2 regions of the Pseudonocardia xishanensis genome follow, and region 1 is predicted to be linked to the other one. Evidence: riboswitches for the same ligand, from Rfam matches in the RefSeq annotation. Region 1 holds a riboswitch; the other holds the start of a gene.
The links. A riboswitch is a leader RNA that binds a small molecule or an ion and turns the genes downstream of it on or off. The one in region 1 is predicted to bind cobalamin.
Positions count from the first base shown of each region.

Region 2: another riboswitch for cobalamin. It lies ahead of cobN (cobaltochelatase subunit CobN); the one in region 1 lies ahead of ABD993_RS24425 (hypothetical protein).

Region 1 is NZ_BAABGT010000075.1:170,045-174,251, reverse strand. Features, by position in the region: gene cobT (nicotinate-nucleotide--dimethylbenzimidazole phosphoribosyltransferase) at 1-1,658, opposite strand, end outside; gene ABD993_RS24425 (hypothetical protein) at 1,655-2,014, opposite strand; cobalamin riboswitch at 2,070-2,190, opposite strand; gene ABD993_RS24420 (histidine phosphatase family protein) at 2,151-2,750, opposite strand; gene cobA (uroporphyrinogen-III C-methyltransferase) at 2,747-3,958, opposite strand; gene ABD993_RS24410 (cobalamin biosynthesis protein) at 4,041-4,207, opposite strand, start outside.
Region 2 is NZ_BAABGT010000075.1:292,280-296,486, reverse strand. Features, by position in the region: gene cobN (cobaltochelatase subunit CobN) at 1-1,833, opposite strand, end outside; cobalamin riboswitch at 1,892-2,011, opposite strand; gene ABD993_RS24965 (precorrin-3B synthase) at 2,144-3,403, shown strand; gene ABD993_RS24960 (precorrin-8X methylmutase) at 3,400-4,029, shown strand; gene ABD993_RS24955 (precorrin-2 C(20)-methyltransferase) at 4,031-4,207, shown strand, end outside.

The DNA of each region.
Region 1 (4,207 bases):
AGCGCGCGGGCGGCGCCCTGGACGACCGGGAGGGCGAGGAGGGCGCCCGTGCCCTCCCCGAGCCGCATACCCAGGTCCAGCAGGGGGTCGAGGCCGAGGTGCGCCATCGCGAGGGCGTGCCCGGGTTCGGCGGAGCGGTGTCCGGCCACGCAGTAGTCGATCGCGTCGGGGGCGAGCACGGAGGCGACCAGCGCGGCGGCGCCGGCGTTGACGCCGTCGAGCAGGACGGGGACGCGCAGGGCGGCCGCGCCGAGCACGAACCCGGCGAGCCCCGCGTGCTCCAGCCCGCCGAACGCGGCGAGCAGGTCGAGCCCGTCCTCCCGGGTCAGCCGGTCCACCGCCGCCTGCACGACGTCCGTCTTCAGGGCCAGGGTGGCGTCGTCGATCCCGGTGCCCCGCCCGGTCGCCTCGGCCGCGGAGGCCCCGGTCACCGCGCAGATCAGCGCCGCGGCGGCGGTCGTGTTCGCGATCCCCATGTCGCCGGTGACCAGCAGCCGGTTCCCGGCGGCGACGAGGTCGCGGGCGACCTCGATGCCCACCTCGACGGCCTGCTGCGCCTCCGCACGGGACAGCGCGGGCCCGACCGAGAGGTCCGCGGTGCCTGCCCGGACCCGTCGGGGCAGCAGGCCCGGGACGGGGTCCAGGGGTGCCGCGACACCCACGTCCACCACGCACACCTCGGCCCCGAGCTGGCGGGCGAAGGAGTTGACCACCGCGCCCCCGGCCAGGAAGTTCCCGACCATCTGCGCCGTGACCTCCTGCGGCCACGGCGACACCCCCTGCGCGTGCACCCCGTGGTCGCCTGCGAACACGGCGACCGCCGCGGGCTCCGGCACCGGCGGCGGGCACTGCCCCGCGATCGCCGCGAGCCGCACGGCCAGGTCCTCCACCCGGCCGAGCGAGCCCCGCGGCTTGGTCATCCGGTCCAGCCGGTCCCGCGCCTCCGCGGCCGCCTCGGCCGACGCCGGGGTGATCTCCGCGACCGTCTCGTCCAGCAGGCTCATGGCCACCTCCCCGGGCAGCGCCCGGTCTCCGTACCGCTCCGAGTGCACGGCCCAGCGCAGCGGCCGCCGCCGCGCCCAGCCCGCGCGGGCCAGCTCGGGCTCGGCGGCGAACTCCCGCACGTGCCCCACACACAGGTAGGCGACGACCTCGACGTGCCCGGGCAGCCCCAGCAGCTCGGCGAGCGCGCGCAGCCCGTCGTCGTCGAAGAAGCTCACCCAGCCGACGCCCAGCCCCTCGGCGCGCGCCGCCAGCCACAGGTTCTGCACGGCCGCGGCGGTCGAGTGGGCGGCCATCTCGGGCCTGCCGTGACGGCCGAGGGTGTGCCTGCCACCCCGCGTCGGGTCGCTGGTGACCACGACGTTCACCGGGGTGTCCAGCACGGCCTCGACCTTGAGTGCGGCGAACGCCTCGGCCCGGGCCCGCGGCAGCGACGCGGCGAACGCCTCCCGCTGCCGCGCGACCAGCTCCGCGACCCGGGCACGCGTCCCGCGGTCCCGCACGACCACGAAGTCCCAGGGCTGCGAGAACCCCACGCTCGGCGCGGCGTGCGCGGCCTCGAGCACTCGGACCAGCACGTCGTCGGCGACCGGGAGGTCCGGCAGGAAGCCGGCGCGGACGTCCCGCCTGCCGTGGACGGCCTCGTACAGGCTCACCACAGGGGCGAGAGCCTCGGGGGCACCACCGCGACACCCGGGACCGCCGACACCTCGGCGTCCACCGCGACGCGCAGCCCGTCGACCACCGCGCGCCAGGCCGGGTCCGCGGTCGGGTCCCCCGCCACCGCGACGGCCACCGTGCAGGGCCCCTCCAGCGCGAGCACCGCGCTCACCGCCTGGACCGCGCCCGCGGGTTCGACGGCCTCGACCCGCCAGGCCTCGGCGTAGAACAACACCTCGGACTCGACCTGCGGGACGACGAACACGTGGTCCGCGGCCGCCAGCAGGTCCGCACCCCCCGCGGCGTCGGGATCACCCGCGCCGACACCGAGCACGACGACATGACCGGACATCGTGGCCTCCTCGAGGGTCCGCGCCCTCATCGTGGAATCACCGGCGACGGCCGCGAGTGTCCTGGCTCCCGGATCGGCACGCGCCCCCGACCTTCCCCTCGGCGAGGGTGGTCGGGCGTGGGGACGCGCTCCCCGGTCACAGTGGCGGGACCGCACCGGATTCGCACCGGTTTCCTGCACTGCCGTCCCCCGAACCAGACCACGCGGGAGTCGCGGACGCAAGCAGGACCTCACCGTTGTGCGGGATCCGACAGCGCGGATCACGCAGGATCGCCCGGATCGTCTCCCCGTGCGTGACGAGGACCGCACCGGTCGGGTCGAGCCCCCGCACCCGGGCACACAGGGCCCGGAAGGTCTCCCCGCCCGGCGGCGCCCAGTCCGGCCCCGCCGCGGCGAGCAGCGGGGCGTAGGGCGCGGCGGGCCGCCCCTCCCACGCCCCGTGCGACTGTTCCCGCAGCTCGGGGCATTCGTGAACGGGGAGGCCGAGCACCCCCGCGAGGATCTCGGCGGTCTCCGCCGCGCGGCGCTGCGGGCTGGTGAGGATCCGGTGGGCCGGGACCTCCGCAACGGCGGCGCCTGCGGAGGTGGCCGGACCGACGAGGAGCCGACGGAGCTCCGCGGCGGCGGCCCGCGCCTGCGCCCGCCCCCGCGCGGTCAACCCGACGTGGCGCGTCGAGCCCTGCAGGAGCCCGGCGGCGTTCCAGGTGGACTCGCCGTGCCGGACGAGCCAGGTCACCCCCGGTCCGACAGCCCCGCCACCGGCCCCACGACGACGATCGCGGGCGGGCTGATCTCGTGCGCCTCGATGTCCGCGGCGACCGCGTCCAACCGGGACCGCAGCGTGCGCTGGATGCGGGTGGTGCCGTCCTGGATCACCGCGACGGGGGTGTCCGCGGCACGGCCGTTCGTGATCAGCGCGTCCGCGAACAGGCCGATCCGCTCGACGGCCATCATCAGCACGATCGTGCCCGTCATCCGCCCGAGCGCGGTCCAGTCGACGAGGCTGCGCGGGTCCCCGGGCGCGACGTGCCCGGACACCACGACGATCTCGTGCGCCACCCCGCGGTGGCTGACCGGGACGCCCGCGACCGCGGGCGCGGCGAACGCGCTGGTGATCCCGGGTACGACGGTCACCGGCACCCCGGCCGTGGTGCAGGCCTGGACCTCCTCGAACCCGCGGCCGTAGACGAACGGGTCGCCGCCCTTGAGCCGCACCACGAACCTCCCGGCCCTCGCGTGCTCGACCAGCAGCTCGTTGATCCGCTGCTGGGCCATCGCCCGGCCGTAGGGGATCTTGGAGGCGTCGATCACCTCGACGTCCGGGCCCAGCTCCTCGATCAGGTCCCGCGGGCCGAGCCGGTCGGCGACGACGACGTCCGCCCGCGCCAGCAGCCGCCGCCCGCGGACCGTGATCAGCTCCGGGTCGCCGGGCCCGCCGCCCACCAGCGCGACGCCGGGCAGCACCGGCTCGGCGGAGTCCGACACCACCCCGGCCTGCAGCGCCTCGACCAGCGCGGTCCGCACGGCGGCGGAGCGGCGGTGCGCGCCGCGGGCGAGCACGCCGACGGTCAGCCCGTCGTACCGGCCGGTGGCGGGGGTGACGGCCGTGCCGAGACTGCCGTCGTCCGCGCGCACGCAGAAGATCCGGCTGCGCTCCGCCTCGACCCCCACGGCCGCGTTGACCTGCGGATCGTCCGTGCAGGCGAGGACGTACCAGGCGCCTTCGAGATCTCCGTCGACGTACTCGCGGGGGGTCCAGGTGATCTCCCGCGCGGTCGCCATCCCCTCGACGGCCGGGGTGACCTCCGGGGACACCACCTCCACGAGGGCGCCCGCCGCGATCAGCCGGGACACCCGCCGCTGCGCGACCTGCCCACCCCCGACGACGACGACCCTGCGGCCCCCCAGATCGAGGCCGACGAGGTACTGGTCGTGCTCGGTCACGCGCTCGTTCCTTCCCAGTCTGTGGCGTCCGGAAGCATAGATGGCCGGAGAGGCGTCCCGAGCCGACTACCCCACGGGGGTATCACACGTCACCCTGGCCCGAAGCGCAGGCCACGGTGACCCGCCCGACGACGGTCTTCGGCACGAGCAGCACCGCCCCCGCCCCGGCGACCCGCAGCGCCGCCGCCTCCGCGACACTCGGCGTCCCGACGGCGGCGTCCGCCCGCGCGCTCCCCCGACCCGACCGCA
Region 2 (4,207 bases), 120 kb from region 1:
CATCAGCGTCCAGATCTGCTGGCGGATCGCGGGCAGCTTGGCGGGGTCGAGGGCGGAGACGTTGGCGTGCTCGTCGAGCAGCTGCTCCAGCCGGGAGATGTCGCCGTAGGTCTCCGCGCGGGCCATCGGCGGGATCAGGTGGTCGACGAGCGTGGCGTGCGCCCGGCGCTTGGCCTGCGTGCCCTCGCCGGGGTCGTTGACCAGGAAGGGGTAGATCAGCGGGAGGTCGCCGAGCGCCGCGTCCACCCCGCAGCTCGCGGACATCCCGAGGGTCTTGCCCGGGAGCCACTCCAGGTTCCCGTGCTTGCCGATGTGGACGATCGCGTGGGCGCCGAAGCTCTCCGCCACCCACCGGTACGCGGCCAGGTAGTGGTGCGACGGCGGCAGGTCGGGATCGTGGTAGATCGCGACCGGGTTCTCCCCGAAGCCGCGGGGCGGCTGCACCATCAGCGTGACGTTCCCGCTGCGCAGCGCCGCGACGACGATGTCCCCGTTCTGGACGTACTGCTCACCGGGCGGCGGGCCCCAGTGCTCGGTCACGGCGTCGCGGAGGTCCTGGGGCAGGGTGTCGAACCAGGCCCGGTACTGCTCGGCCGAGATGCGGATCGGGTTGCCCGCCAGCTTCTCCTCGGTCAGCCAGTCCGGGTCCTGTCCGCCCGCCTCGATCAGGGCGTGGATCAGCGCGTCGCCGTCGCCTGCGGCGACCCCGGGGAGGTCACCGGCGTCGTACCCGGCCTCGGCCATGGCCCTCAGCAGCGCGACGGTCGACGCCGGCGTGTCCAGCCCGACGGCGTTCCCGATCCGCGCGTGCTTCGTCGGGTAGGCGCTCAACATGAGCACGATCTTCTTGTCCGCGTTGGGGATCCGGCGCAGCTCGGCGTGCCGCACCGCGATCCCGGCGACCCGCGCGGCCCGCTCGGGGTCCGGGACGTAGGTGGAGAGCCCGTCCGCGTCGATCTCCTTGAAGGAGAACGGGACGGTGATCAGCCTGCCGTCGAACTCGGGGACGGCGACCTGGGTGGCGACGTCCAGCGGGGAGAGCCCGTCGTCGTTGGACTCCCAGGTGGCGCGGCTCGAGGTCAGGCACAGGCCCTGCAGGATCGGGACGTCCAGCGCGGCGAGCTCGGTGACGTCCCACTCCTCGTCCTCGCCGCCCGCCTGCGCGGTGGCGGGCTTGGTGCCGCCCGCGGCGAGCACGGTGACGATCATGGCGTCGGCGGCCCTGAGGGTCTCCAGCAGCGCGGCCGGGGCCTGGCGCAGGGAGGCGCAGAAGATCGGCAGCGGGGTGGCGCCCTTCGCCTCGATGGCCTGGCAGAGCGCCTCGATGTACGCGACGTTCCCGGCGATCTGCTGGGCGCGGTAGTACAGCACCGCGACCGTCGGGCCCGGCCGGTCGGCCGACTCCCGTTCCAGCACTCCCCATTCGGGCAGGGCGATCGGGGGCGCGAAACCCTCGCCGGTGAGCAGCACCGTGTCGGAGAGGAACGCGTGCAGCTGGCGGAGGTTCTCCGTGCCGCCCTGCGCGAAGTAGGTGTGCGCCTCGGCCGCGACGCCCGCCGGGACGCTGGAGAGCTCCATCATCTCGGCGTCCGGGGCCATCTCGCCGCCCAACGCGACCAGCGGGGTCTCGCCGGCCCGCAGCAGGTCGAGCCCGTCCTCCCAGTACCGGTAGCCGCCGAGCACCCGCACCACCACGACGTCCGCCTCCGCCGCCATGGCGGGCAGGTCCGCGAGCAGCACGCGGTTGGGGTTGGCCAGGACGAAGTCCGCACCGGAGGCCCTGGCGGACAACAGGTCCGTGTCCGACGTCGACAACAGCAGGACACGGGTCATCGAGATTCCCCTCCTCGGGATCCTCGTCCCGGGTCAGACGTGCAGGTCGGCGTGCGGGCAGTGTCCTGGCTCCCGGATCGTCGCTCGCCCCGGCCTTCCGGGTCTCCCCGTGGCCTGTGGCGGGGTCTGCTCCCCGGTGACAGTGGCGGGACCGCGCCGGACTCGCACCGGCTTCCTGGCCCACTCGCCGTTCTTCGGTTGTGGGGCCCACTCTCCGCAACCGGGTGGGTCCGCGTCAACCGGGCCGGTGCGCGTCTCGACGGGCGGGAGGCGCCACCGCGGACCCGCCCGCCATGCCTACAGTGTCGCGGTGACCGCCCCCCGCACCCGCGCCGACGCCTGCCCCGGCGTCCTCGCCCCGCACGACGCGGCGGACGGCGCACTGGCCCGTGTGCGGCTGCCGGGCGGCGTGGTCACGGCCGCCCAGCTGCGGGTGCTCGCCGGGTGCGCCGAGGACCTCGGAGACGGCGCGGTGCACCTCACCTCGCGAGGGAACCTGCAGCTCAGGGGCCTGGACCGGGCGGACCCGCGGCTCGGGTCGCGGCTCGTCTCGGCGGGTCTGCTGCCGTCGACCACCCACGAGCGGGTGCGCAACATCGTGGCCTCTCCGCTGTCCGGTGTGGACGGTGGAGTGGCGGACGTCCGGGGCCTCGCCGCCGTGGTCGACGCCCTGCTCTGCGCCACCCCGGAGCTGTCCGCCCTCCCCGGCCGCTTCCTCGTCGCCCTCGACGACGGGCGCGGGGACGTCGCCGCCGAGGAACCCGATCTGTGCTGGTTCGCGACGGCCGCGGACCGGGGATCCCTGCTGGTCGCGGGCGTGCCGACGGGTCTGGGGTGCGCACCGCGGGACGCGCCGTCCCTCCTCGTCGCGGCCGCTGAGGCGTTCCTCACGCTGCGCACCGAGGACACCGGGTGCACGAGCGCCTGGCGCGCCGCCGAGATCGACGACGCCCCGGCCCGCATCGCCGCCGCCCTCGCCCGGATTGGCACTCCCTCGGACGGTGATCCACACCTCGGGAGCGCGGCGGTCGCTCAGCGACCGCTCCGTTCCACGGGAGTGGATCTCGTGGGGGTGCTGGGGGGCCGCGCGGTCGGGGTGGCTCCGGTGCTCGGCGAGCTGTCCGCCGCCCAGCTGCGGGCGCTGGCGCACTCCGCGCCCGAGGTGCTCGTCACCCCCTGGCGCACCCTGCTCCTGCCCGACCCCGAACCCGGCGCCGCGGACCGGCTGCGCGCGGCGGGCCTGGTGACCGAACCCGGCGACCCGGCTCTGCAGATCAGCGCCTGCGCCGGGCGGCCGGGCTGCGCGAAGTCCCTCGCCGACGTGCGCGGGGACGTGCGTGCGCTCCTCGCCGACCTCCGCCACGACACCCGCGGACCCGCCGACAGCTCGGACAGCGCCGACACCGGCTCCCGGGGCGTCACGACCGCCCGCGCCCACGTCGTCGGCTGTGGGCGGCGGTGCGGGGCGCCGCACGGCCCGCACCGCGACGTCGTGGCCCGACCCGACGGCACCTACGAGATCGACGGCCTGCAGGCCGGCCTCCGAGCACTCCTGGAGAGTCCCGCATGACCAGCGACTACATCCGCGACGGCGCGGAGATCTACCGGCGCAGCTTCGCCACGATCCGAGCGGAGGCGGACCTGTCCGGGTTCCCGGCGGACGTCGGGTACGTGGCCGTCCGGATGATCCACGCCTGCGGCCAGGTCGACCTGACCCGCGACATCGCCTACTCCCCCGGCGTCGTCACCGCCGCCCGCGACGCCCTGCGCGCGGGCGCCCCGATCCTGTGCGACGCCATGATGGTCGCCTCCGGCGTCACGCGGTCGCGGCTGCCGAAGGACAACGAGGTCGTCTGCACGCTGCGGGAGCCGGAGGTCCCGGGAATCGCGTCGGCCCTCGGGAACACGCGCTCGGCGGCGGCGATGGAGCTCTGGGGCGACCGGCTCGCGGGCGCCGTCGTCGCGATCGGCAACGCCCCCACGGCTCTGTTCCACCTCCTCGACATGATCGACGCAGGCGCCCCGCGCCCCGCCGCGGTCATCGGGATCCCGGTGGGGTTCATCGGCGCCGCGGAGTCCAAGGCGGCGCTCGCCGCCCGCACCGACCTCGAGTACCTGGTGGTGCACGGCCGTCGCGGCGGCTCGGCGATCACCGCTGCCGCGCTGAACGCGCTGGCCACCGAGCAGGAGATCTGAGATGGCGGGCACCCTGTACGGCGTCGGGCTGGGCCCCGGCGACCCGGAGCTGGTCACGATCAAGGCGGCCCGGTTGATCGGCGCCGCGGACGTCGTCGCCTACCACTCCGCGCGGCACGGCCGCTCCATCGCGCGCGGGATCGCCGAGCCGTACCTGCGCGGTGACCAGATCGAGGAG